DNA from 3 places in the Pradoshia eiseniae genome. Region 2 is predicted to be linked to each of the others. Evidence: riboswitches for the same ligand, from Rfam matches in the RefSeq annotation. Region 2 holds a riboswitch; each other region holds the start of a gene.
What was found. A riboswitch is a leader RNA that binds a small molecule or an ion and turns the genes downstream of it on or off. The one in region 2 is predicted to bind S-adenosylmethionine.
Positions count from the first base shown of each region.

Region 1 (3,276 bases), 470 kb from region 2:
CTTATTATACACATTTTGCAGATTTCCAAATAAATCTCTTCCCGCCGTACCGCGAATATTATGAGGGGGGAATAAGCGAGTCTCCGGGTGATAGGAATCTCCCTCATCATGAACGTCAACCGCAAATACAACATAGTCTTCCCGTTCGATAAAATCCTTCGTTAAAGAAACAATATAATCTTCAATAAGTTGCCCTGGCTCACCGCAAGTCAATCTTCCTTCGTCCGCCACAAAATCATATGTATAATCAATATTTATCAACGCTTTCAACCTGATCACTCCTCTTGTAGGATTTAATTGTCATCCGGTAATACAAAAAAATCGCGTGATGTCTTTACAAGTAATTTTACAGCTATTCTACCATTTAAAATAAAATAATTCCTCCCTTTTCCGTTTTTTCAATTCTTGTTATTAAATAACCAATTGCATGAAAAAGCCAGCCCTATAAAATAGGACTGACTCCTAATATCATCTTAAGCCTTCACTTGTTTGCTGGTGACGGCTTCTAAAGCGCTTTTAAGATCATTAATGAGGTCATCCGCATGCTCGATGCCGACAGAGAAACGGAGCAGCCTATTACAGACGCCGCCTGCAATCCTAACTTCCTCTGGAATATCAGCATGGGTTTGCGTCGCCGGGTAGGTCATCAAGCTTTCCACTCCACCAAGGCTTTCAGCGAATGTAATCACGCCAAGGCCCTTCAGAAAGTCATTGACCCATTCCTCCGACTGAATACGGAAGGAAATCATCCCCCCGCTTCCTGGATAGAGGACATCTATGATCTCTTCCCTTCCCTCTAGAAAGGCAGCAATTTTCTTGGCATTCTCTTCATGCTGCTTCATCCGGAGGCTAAGTGTTTTCATGCCTCTCATCACTAGCCAGGAATCAAAAGGAGAGAGAACAGCACCTGTCGCGTTTTGATATTCATCTAGCTTCAGGCAAATATCGTCACCCTTTGCGACGATTAGTCCAGCCAGGACATCATTATGGCCGGCTAAATATTTCGTGCCGCTATGAACAACGATATCTGCGCCAAGCTCAATCGGCCGCTGCAGGATAGGTGTATAGAATGTGTTATCGACAATCAGTAATAGACGATTCTCGTCACACAGATTACCAAGTGCGCGGATATCGATTTCCTGCATTAAAGGATTGGTTGGCGTTTCGATAAACAAGGCTTTTGTTCGTTCTGAAATGGCTTCGGAAAAATCTTCATAGGACTGGCATTGGACAAAGGAAATGCCATATTTCCTCCATGTTTTCTCAAACAAACGATATGTACCTCCGTAAAGGTCAGCAGAGACAAGAATCTCATCTCCCGGTTCAAACAGCGTGAGTAAAGCATGAATGGCCGCCATGCCAGAGCTGTAGGCGAACCCTTGGTCACCGCCTTCAAGCTTTGCGATTGCTTTCTCTAAAATCTCTCTTGTCGGGTTTCCTGTCCGGGTGTAGTCATAGCCTGTCGATTGTCCAATTCCTTCATGCCGGTATGCCGTTGAGAAATACACGGGCGGGTTCACCGTGCCTGTATGTGTTTCACTGCGATTGCCGATTTGGGCTAATACTGTTTCAATCTTCCATGTAGTCATTATGCTGACCCTCCCGAATAAAAATAAAAAAGTCTTCCAAGAAGAAGACTTATTGATCCTTAATTCTCCTTCTTATCTCTCGAGGCACGAAAAAACATGCCTTGCAGGATTTAGCACCTTTCCGAACACAAACATCGGCGGTTGCTGAGACATCATCGGGCCCGTCCCTCCGTCTCTCTCGATAAGATTTATTAGAATATTCATTTAATTATAATTTACACGGGTGCATTGGAAAAAGCAAGAAATTTCTCAGCTGTTGTACCCTTTTTTCGCAGAAGTATATAATAGACTTATCCACCAAAAAGGAGTGTCTACCAATGAAAGCAGACGGACAAGAGATTTTTCGCTACATTAAAGACTTGGTCTCCATCCCAAGTCCTACCGGTTATACAGAAGAGGCCATTCGTTATACAGAGAAATTTCTGAATACATACGGAATTGAGAACAGGCGCACAAATAAAGGGGCCCTGCTTGCCACAATTAAGGGGCAGGATGACTCGAAGCACCGTTTCCTGACGGCTCATGTCGACACGTTAGGAGCAATGGTAAAGGAAATCAAGCCAAACGGACGCTTGAAACTAACTATGGTTGGCGGATTCCGCTGGAATGCCTGTGAAGGAGAATATTGCAAAATTCACACAGCAGATAGAACCGTTTATACCGGTACCATTCTATTGACGCAAACATCTGTCCACGTCTATCAAAAAATGGGTGATATTAAACGAGATGACGACCATATGGAAGTCCGCATTGATGCGGTCACTAAATCACAGGCAGACACGAAAGCGCTTGGCATCGAGGTCGGTGATTTTGTCTCCTTTGAGCCTCGCGCAGAGCTTGCGGGCAACGGCTTTTTGAAATCAAGGCACCTTGATGACAAGGCGAGTGTCGGCATTCTTCTCTACTTGATCAAGCAGCTTAAAGAGGAAAATATTACTCTTCCTTACACCACCCATTTCCTCATATCCAATAATGAAGAAATCGGCTATGGCGGCAACTCCAATATACCGCCAGAGACAGTGGAATATTTGGCTGTTGATATGGGAGCAATCGGAGACGGCCAGACAACGGATGAATACAGCGTCTCCATTTGCGCGAAAGACTCAAGCGGTCCGTATCATTATGGTCTGCGCCAGCACCTTGTCGAGCTCGCGAAAAAGCATGAGGTCGATTACCGCATTGATATCTATCCATATTACGGCTCAGACGCCTCCGCAGCAATCCGCGCTGGATTTGACATCGTCCACGGATTAATCGGTCCCGGTATCGATGCCTCCCATGCATTTGAACGAACTCATATCAGCTCAATTGAGCACACAGCTAATCTGCTTTGGCATTATATGCAGTCAGAGCTCGTTATTTAATCCCTTTACGAGGTGCGAATACCATCCGCACCTCTTTTTCCTTATAATAGTTCCTTCAATTTTCGATATGCTTTTTTTGCTTCCGCATACCCCTGATGATAGAGCTTCTCAAGCTTTCGCCGATTCCGTCCAATTGATGATACATCAAGCTTTTGCATAGGACGAATAATGACGATATTCCCTTTCTCCTCTTCTTCCTCCAAGTAACGGACTGTCTCGTTATAGATGGTGTGATGATTCTTGATTGTACGCAACAGACCCGTATAATTTTTGTATTTGCGCATAGCGAACCAATTTAAGTTCGATGGTCTCGCTATGTACCC
Region 1 covers NZ_PKOZ01000001.1:313,298-316,573, reverse strand. Annotated here, with positions in the region: gene CYL18_RS01575 (cysteine hydrolase family protein) at 1-279, opposite strand, end outside; gene CYL18_RS01570 (methionine biosynthesis PLP-dependent protein) at 474-1,589, opposite strand; SAM riboswitch class I at 1,659-1,777, opposite strand; gene CYL18_RS01565 (M42 family metallopeptidase) at 1,907-2,953, shown strand; gene CYL18_RS01560 (patatin-like phospholipase family protein) at 2,995-3,276, opposite strand, start outside.
Region 1: another riboswitch for S-adenosylmethionine. It lies ahead of CYL18_RS01570 (methionine biosynthesis PLP-dependent protein); the one in region 2 lies ahead of CYL18_RS03940 (bifunctional homocysteine S-methyltransferase/methylenetetrahydrofolate reductase).

Region 2 (3,276 bases):
GAGAAAACATGGATCGATTTGATTGGAAATGCAACCTATGAGTATAAGCAAACCATAACTGTTGATCTTAAGCATAGGGAAGTCCAGTTTGGAAATAAAGAGATACATGAAGAAGAAGTGGCAGCCTATCATGCATTCGTCAATCATGTGAAGGAAATCGTTGGGGCAATCTAATAGTATACTAACAAAGTAAGGTGTGTGATAGCTTGTGCCATTGAATGAACGATTTCAATTTAAACCAGTGAGGTTGCTTATTTCAATCCTCCTGCTGGTATCATTAACCTATCTCTTTATTGATCTTGCCAGAGGGATTGATGGAGAGAGCGTGTACCGCTTTGATATGGGAATCATTCACGTCGTGCAAGGAAGCATTAATGATTTGAGCACAAAGCTTTTGGTTTTATTGACGAGCCTCGGATCAGTGAAGGGGAATACAGTTCTGGTCATCCTCTTTTCCATTTGGTTTATCTGGAAACGGAATTATTTGAGTACAGCCTTTCTCATCTATGTCACTCTATCCGGTGCCTTCGTTAACCGTTATTTAAAATGGACATTTCAACGCGAGCGTCCATCCTTAAATCCGCTTGTCGTCGAAAATGGGTTCAGCTTTCCAAGCGGGCACTCGATGTCCTCTTTTATTCTGTATGGTGCTTTGATGATTATTGCTACACGGATGACGAAGAAGTGGCAAATAAGAGTTCCAGTATATTTTGTCTGTTCCATGATGATCCTGCTTATGGGCTACAGTCGTATTTACCTGGGTGTCCATTATCCGAGCGATGTACTCGCCGGTTATGCAGCCGGCGGTGTCTGGCTGATTATTTCTGCCGTGGTATTTAAGTATGTGGATTATCTGGGAAGAAGGAAGAGGAAATAGTAAGGGCATTAAAGCCTCCTTGCCAACTCTCTTAAATGAGCTTGGCGAGGAGGCGTTTTTGTTTCGCTATTTTGTTCCGCTCACGCAAATGGCAGTGCAGGGTTTGAGCTCTTTATCATCCATTTTGATTGTATGGAAGCCAGCCTGTTTCAGGTAGGCTGATATTTCATCGGATAGCCTCATTGCTTCCTTGATGGTAGCTTCTTTTTGCCGGGGCTGAACAGTGATGGATATTGTTCCCTCATTTTTTAGAATAGAGTGCAGGTGTTGAATGGCCTGTTCTTTCTCTTCCCACATCGGGAAGCTATTGACACTGTATATGCGATCGTATTGATTTTCCGTTAGTACGTCAAAGGCAGTCCCTTTCCTGATTCGAAGTCGACCGCTTTCTATGGAATCCTCATTTTTCTCTTTAGCTAGTTCAACCATGGCCTCTGAAGGGTCGTAGCCATCGGCCGTACATTTCGGGAAGGAAGAAAGAAGCTTATTCAAGCCTTCGCCAGGACCGAATCCTATCTCAAGCACCATATCACCATTATTGATCCCTAGCTTATGGAAAGTCCAGTCGTATAAAGCGCCATTTTCATAAGCCATCACTTTCCCGGCCGCTTTTCCCACTAAACCCTTCGGTTCTTTAAATTGTTTTGAAATGAAATCCTTCATGTTTACATCACCTCTGTCATTTACTACCCGAAAGCTGAAGGTAGATAACTTTTTGGAGATAATTTTCTAAATAAATTGAAATAACTGAAAAATTGTAGTAAATTAAATAAACAATCCAATATTTTCTTATCTAGAGAGGTGGAGGGACTGGCCCGAGGAAACCTCAGCAACCTGGACCGAGTGTGTAGTCCAAGGTGCTAAATCCAGCAAGCATAGCTTGGAAGATGAGTGCCGTACTGAACAAGGGGCTTTCATTTTTGAAAGGCTCTTTCTTTATAATCGGTTATCCATCTGCATATCAAGGGAGGAGAAAATCATGAATTTACTAGAGAGGCTTAAGGGAGAAATCCTTGTGGGAGATGGAGCCAGCGGAACATTACTCTATTCCTTTGGGATAGATACATGCTATGAGGAATTAAATCTCACCAATCCGGAGCGAATCGTCGCCTTACATAAGGAATACATAGAAGCAGGAGCAGACCTTATACAGACGAATACATTTGGTGCTAATTATCATAAACTGAAGCGCTATGGCCTGGAAGGGGAAACTGCAAGGATTAATAGGGAGGGCGTCCGGCTCGCCAAGGAAGCGGCAAATGGTCAGGTCTATGTACTAGGCACGATTGGCGGCCTTCGGAGTGTCCGGAAGTCTGAGCTTAGCTTGGAGGAAATCGGGGTCTATTTCAAGGAGCAGCTTGATGCGCTGCTTCAAGAGAAGCCGGATGGACTGATTTTGGAAACCTATTATGACCTGGAGGAATTATTGAGCGTGCTGGCGATTGCGAGAAAGGAAACGGACTTGCCGATCGTCGCCAATATTTCCTTGCATGAGGTTGGTCTGCTCCAAAACGGTATGCAGGTTAAGGATGCCTTTGAGATGATTAAAGAAAACGGAGCAGACATCGTCGGCCTGAATTGCCGGATGGGTCCGTATCATATGATTCGATCCTTTGAGGAAGTGCCATTAAATAAAGAGACGTACCATTCAGCCTATCCGAATGCGAGTCTGCCTGATTTGGATAACGGGCGTTATGTCTATTCAACTAATGCTGATTATTTTGCGGATGCCGCGAAACAGCTGATTGAGCAGGGGGTTCGACTGATTGGAGGCTGCTGCGGGACAACGCCTGAACATATTCGAGCAATTAAGAGGGGGATACTCGGACTTGTGCCTCTGACGGAGAAGAAGGAGGTTATCAGCCGAAAAACTCATGTCTACACATATGAGTTTAAGTATCCCAAAAAGCAAACCATCCTAGGGAAAGTCAAGCAAGACCCGACGATTCTAGTTGAATTGGATCCGCCAAAAACGCTCGGGGTAGAGGAATTTATGAAGGGAAGCAAATACTTGCATGAAATGGGTGCTGACGCGATTACCCTTGCAGATAATTCCCTGGCCTCTCCGCGTATATCAAATGTGGCGATTGCCTCGATGCTAAAAGCAGAACATAAGAAAAATCCGCTTGTTCACTTAACGTGTCGTGACCATAACCTGATTGGTCTTCAATCCCATTTGATGGGGATGCACACATTGGGGCTGAATGAGGTCCTCGTAGTGACAGGCGATCCCTCTAAAATTGGAGACTTCCCGGGTGCGACGTCTGTCTATGATTTATCATCGATTGATTTGATTTCATTGATTAAGCAATTCAATGCAGGCATCTCCTATTCAGGGAAACCGCTTGGCGGTCAGACGAATTTTGAGGTTGCTGCAGCATTTAATCCTAATGTGAAGT
Region 2 covers NZ_PKOZ01000001.1:780,888-784,163, forward strand. Annotated here, with positions in the region: gene dapF (diaminopimelate epimerase) at 1-174, shown strand, start outside; gene CYL18_RS03930 (phosphatase PAP2 family protein) at 209-877, shown strand; gene CYL18_RS03935 (class I SAM-dependent methyltransferase) at 944-1,540, opposite strand; SAM riboswitch class I at 1,664-1,771, shown strand; gene CYL18_RS03940 (bifunctional homocysteine S-methyltransferase/methylenetetrahydrofolate reductase) at 1,857-3,276, shown strand, end outside.

Region 3 (3,276 bases), on a different contig from region 2:
TCAATATCACCCGTATCAAGTGCTTTGTTCGGCTGGATATAATCACTGAATTCCACTACCTCTACCTTATAGCCCAATTCCTCCAAGCCTGGCTTAATGGCTTTTGTGACCATATCGCTATAAGGACCGGACGTGGCGCCAATTTTAATATCCTTCGACTCCGTGCTTGCGTCCCCGCTGCTTTCATTGCCTCCGCACGCTGCCAGTACACTTATAACTACTAATAAAATAAATGCTGTTAACCCCTTTTTCATGAACCATTTCCCCTTTTCTATTTATCTTTTATCGATAACCTTTGCGATGAAATCACCAGCAAATTGGATAACCTGAACTAAAACAATCAATATAATGACGGTTGCAATCATGATGGTATTATCATAGCGGTAATAGCCGTAGCGAATCGCCAAATCGCCAATCCCGCCGCCCCCGACCGTTCCGGCCATGGCAGAGAAACCAATCAAGCTGATCAATGTCAGAGTAATACCTGAGATGATTCCGGATCTCGCTTCAAGCAAGAGGACATCTTTTATAATCATCCACGGTGTTGCACCAGCTGCAATCGCGGCTTCGATGACACCCTTATCAATCTCCCGCAATGACGTTTCAACGATTCTCGCAAAAAACGGAATCGCCGCCACAGATAGCGATACACTCGCTGCTGCCGGTCCAATCGTCGTATTGACAATCAAGTCGGTCAACGGGATGAGAGCAACCAACAAAATAATAAACGGGATACTGCGGATGAGATTGACGAAAAATCCTAGAATCGTCTGTACCGTTTTGTTTTCCCAAAACAGACCCTTATCTGTTACATAAAGAATAATCCCGACGGGCAAGCCAATCACAATCGCAACAGCGAGGGAAATTGTAATCATGTAAATCGTCTGCAGAAACGCCGTGTTGATCTCTGGAATCAGCTCAACAAAGTGGTTGAAATCAAAGCCCATGCTGGATCACCTCCACTTCTGCTTCGCGATTTTTTATATAAGAGATGGCTTTATGAATCTCTTCCTTCTGTCCGCGAAGCTCCATGATAAAAATACCGAGCGGCAAATCCTGTATGTATTCAATCGAGCCATGTAAGAAATTGCCCTTCACTTGGAATTGCTGAAGCGTATCTGAGATGACGCCCTCCCCAGCAACCGTCCCCCTGAATGTCACCTTGACAATCGGACCCTCGCATTCCTTGTAAATGGCTTCGGGTATGTCGAACGAGACCACACTACTGATGAATTCCTTTGTCAGATCGGTCTGCGGTTTAGCGAAAATTTCATACACCGAGCCTTCCTCGATGACCCTGCCATCCTGCATGATCGCCATCCGGTGACAAATTTCCTTCACGACATTCATCTCATGCGTAATCAAGACAATTGTGATGTTGAGCTCCTGATTGATTTTTTTCAATAGATTCAAGATAGACTTCGTCGTTGTTGGGTCGAGTGCTGAGGTCGCCTCATCACAGAGAAGGACGGTCGGGTTATTCGCTAACGCCCTGGCAATCGCGACACGCTGCTTCTGTCCCCCGCTCAGCTGGGAAGGATACACATCACGCTTGTCGGCTAATCCGACCATTTTCAGCAGCTCTTCCACTCGTTTTTTTCGCTTTGCCTGCGGCATATTGGCTGCCTTCAAAGCAAACGCAATATTCTCAAATACTGTTTTCTGGCTGATCAGATAAAAGTGCTGAAAGATCATCCCGATTTTCAAGCGTGCCTGCCGCAAATTTTCCCTTCTCAGCTTCGTCAGGTCCAGTCCATCAACCGTGATCCTGCCCGAGGTTGGACGCTCCAGCAAATTAATGCAGCGAAGCAGCGAGCTTTTCCCTGCTCCTGAGTATCCGACGATCCCGAATATCTCGCCTTTTTTAACCTCTAGGGATACATTATCGACACCATTGACTACGCCGCTTTTCGTTTTATAAATTTTGTTAAGATTCTGAATACTAATCATATGCCAACCTCTATCCCTGTACATTTTCTACAATAAAAATGCCCCTCTCATCTGAAAGGGGCATCGAAATAAACATCTATCTCGACTTATCTTTCAGAATGTCATCCATTCTGCTGGAATTGGCACCTTCCCTCAATAAAGGGGGTTGCCGGACGTCATAGGGCCAAGTCCCTCGGTCACTCTCGATAAGCAATGTATTTAATTTGATTATGATATTACAGAGTTCTAAACATTCTGTCAACGATAATCTTTTTTGATAAAATTTGTGAAAACGCTTTACTCCTTGCTAAATCAATCAATATCCCGAAAATTTTTTTCACAGCTCATATAAATGGGTTCTCCTATCATCAAAAACAGGAATGGCTTTTCTGACACGCTTCACTTCCTGGAAATCAAGCTCTGTATAAAAGATTCCTTCCCCCGCTTCCCCGCTCAAAAGCAGCTCTCCCCACGGCGCGATGACCATCGAATGACCATTGAACTCATTATTCGGATCTTCACCGACACGGTTGACCGCCACGATATAGCATTGATTCTCAATCGCTCTAGCCTGAAGCAATAGCTGCCAATGATCAATTCGCGGCTTTGGCCACTGGGCAGGGATGAACATAACCGCCGCCCCCTTCAATGCATGGGTCCGCGTCCATTCCGGAAAGCGCAAATCATAGCAAATGATCCCCCCGCACGTCACCCCAGCCAAGGTGAAAACATTCGCCTTCTCCCCTGCACTCATAAACTTATGCTCATCCATCAGCTTGAAAAGATGGGCTTTATCATATTCAGAGACGATATCACCGGATTGATCAACGACATACATCGTATTATAAAACCTGCCGTTCTTCTTTGTCGCAACCGAACCGCCGACAATATGGACGTGATGCTTTGTCGCCAGGCGGCTAAGGAATTTCTTCGTTCGCTCCCCATTAACATCTGCTAATCGTTCAAGCTCCTTTAAGGCATAGCCCGCATTCCACATTTCCGGGAGAACAATCACCTCTGTCCCTGCCTTCGCAGCCTCTTCAATGAACCCTTCCACTTGCCCAAAATTTCTGTCTGGATCAGCAAAAGCCACATCCATTTGTACAACCGCTATTTTCATGACCAATCACCTCACTGTAGACATTTTTAATTAAAGGTTATAGAATTTTAATAATTATTGCAATCTTAGAAACTATTTCCTTATTAAGGGTGAATAATATGACCTATTCAGAACGCTTAAAGAAATTGCCAGACCAGTTTTTTGCCGCACTTGTTCAAAAGGTTAGCCGTGCCATGGCTGAAGGGAGAGATATTATTAATCTCGGGCAAGGAAATCCCGATCAGCCT
Region 3 covers NZ_PKOZ01000010.1:68,310-71,585, forward strand. Annotated here, with positions in the region: gene CYL18_RS14525 (MetQ/NlpA family ABC transporter substrate-binding protein) at 1-254, opposite strand, end outside; gene CYL18_RS14530 (methionine ABC transporter permease) at 276-947, opposite strand; gene CYL18_RS14535 (methionine ABC transporter ATP-binding protein) at 937-1,950, opposite strand; SAM riboswitch class I at 2,034-2,142, opposite strand; gene CYL18_RS14540 (carbon-nitrogen family hydrolase) at 2,267-3,049, opposite strand; gene CYL18_RS14545 (pyridoxal phosphate-dependent aminotransferase) at 3,148-3,276, shown strand, end outside.
Region 3: another riboswitch for S-adenosylmethionine. It lies ahead of CYL18_RS14535 (methionine ABC transporter ATP-binding protein); the one in region 2 lies ahead of CYL18_RS03940 (bifunctional homocysteine S-methyltransferase/methylenetetrahydrofolate reductase).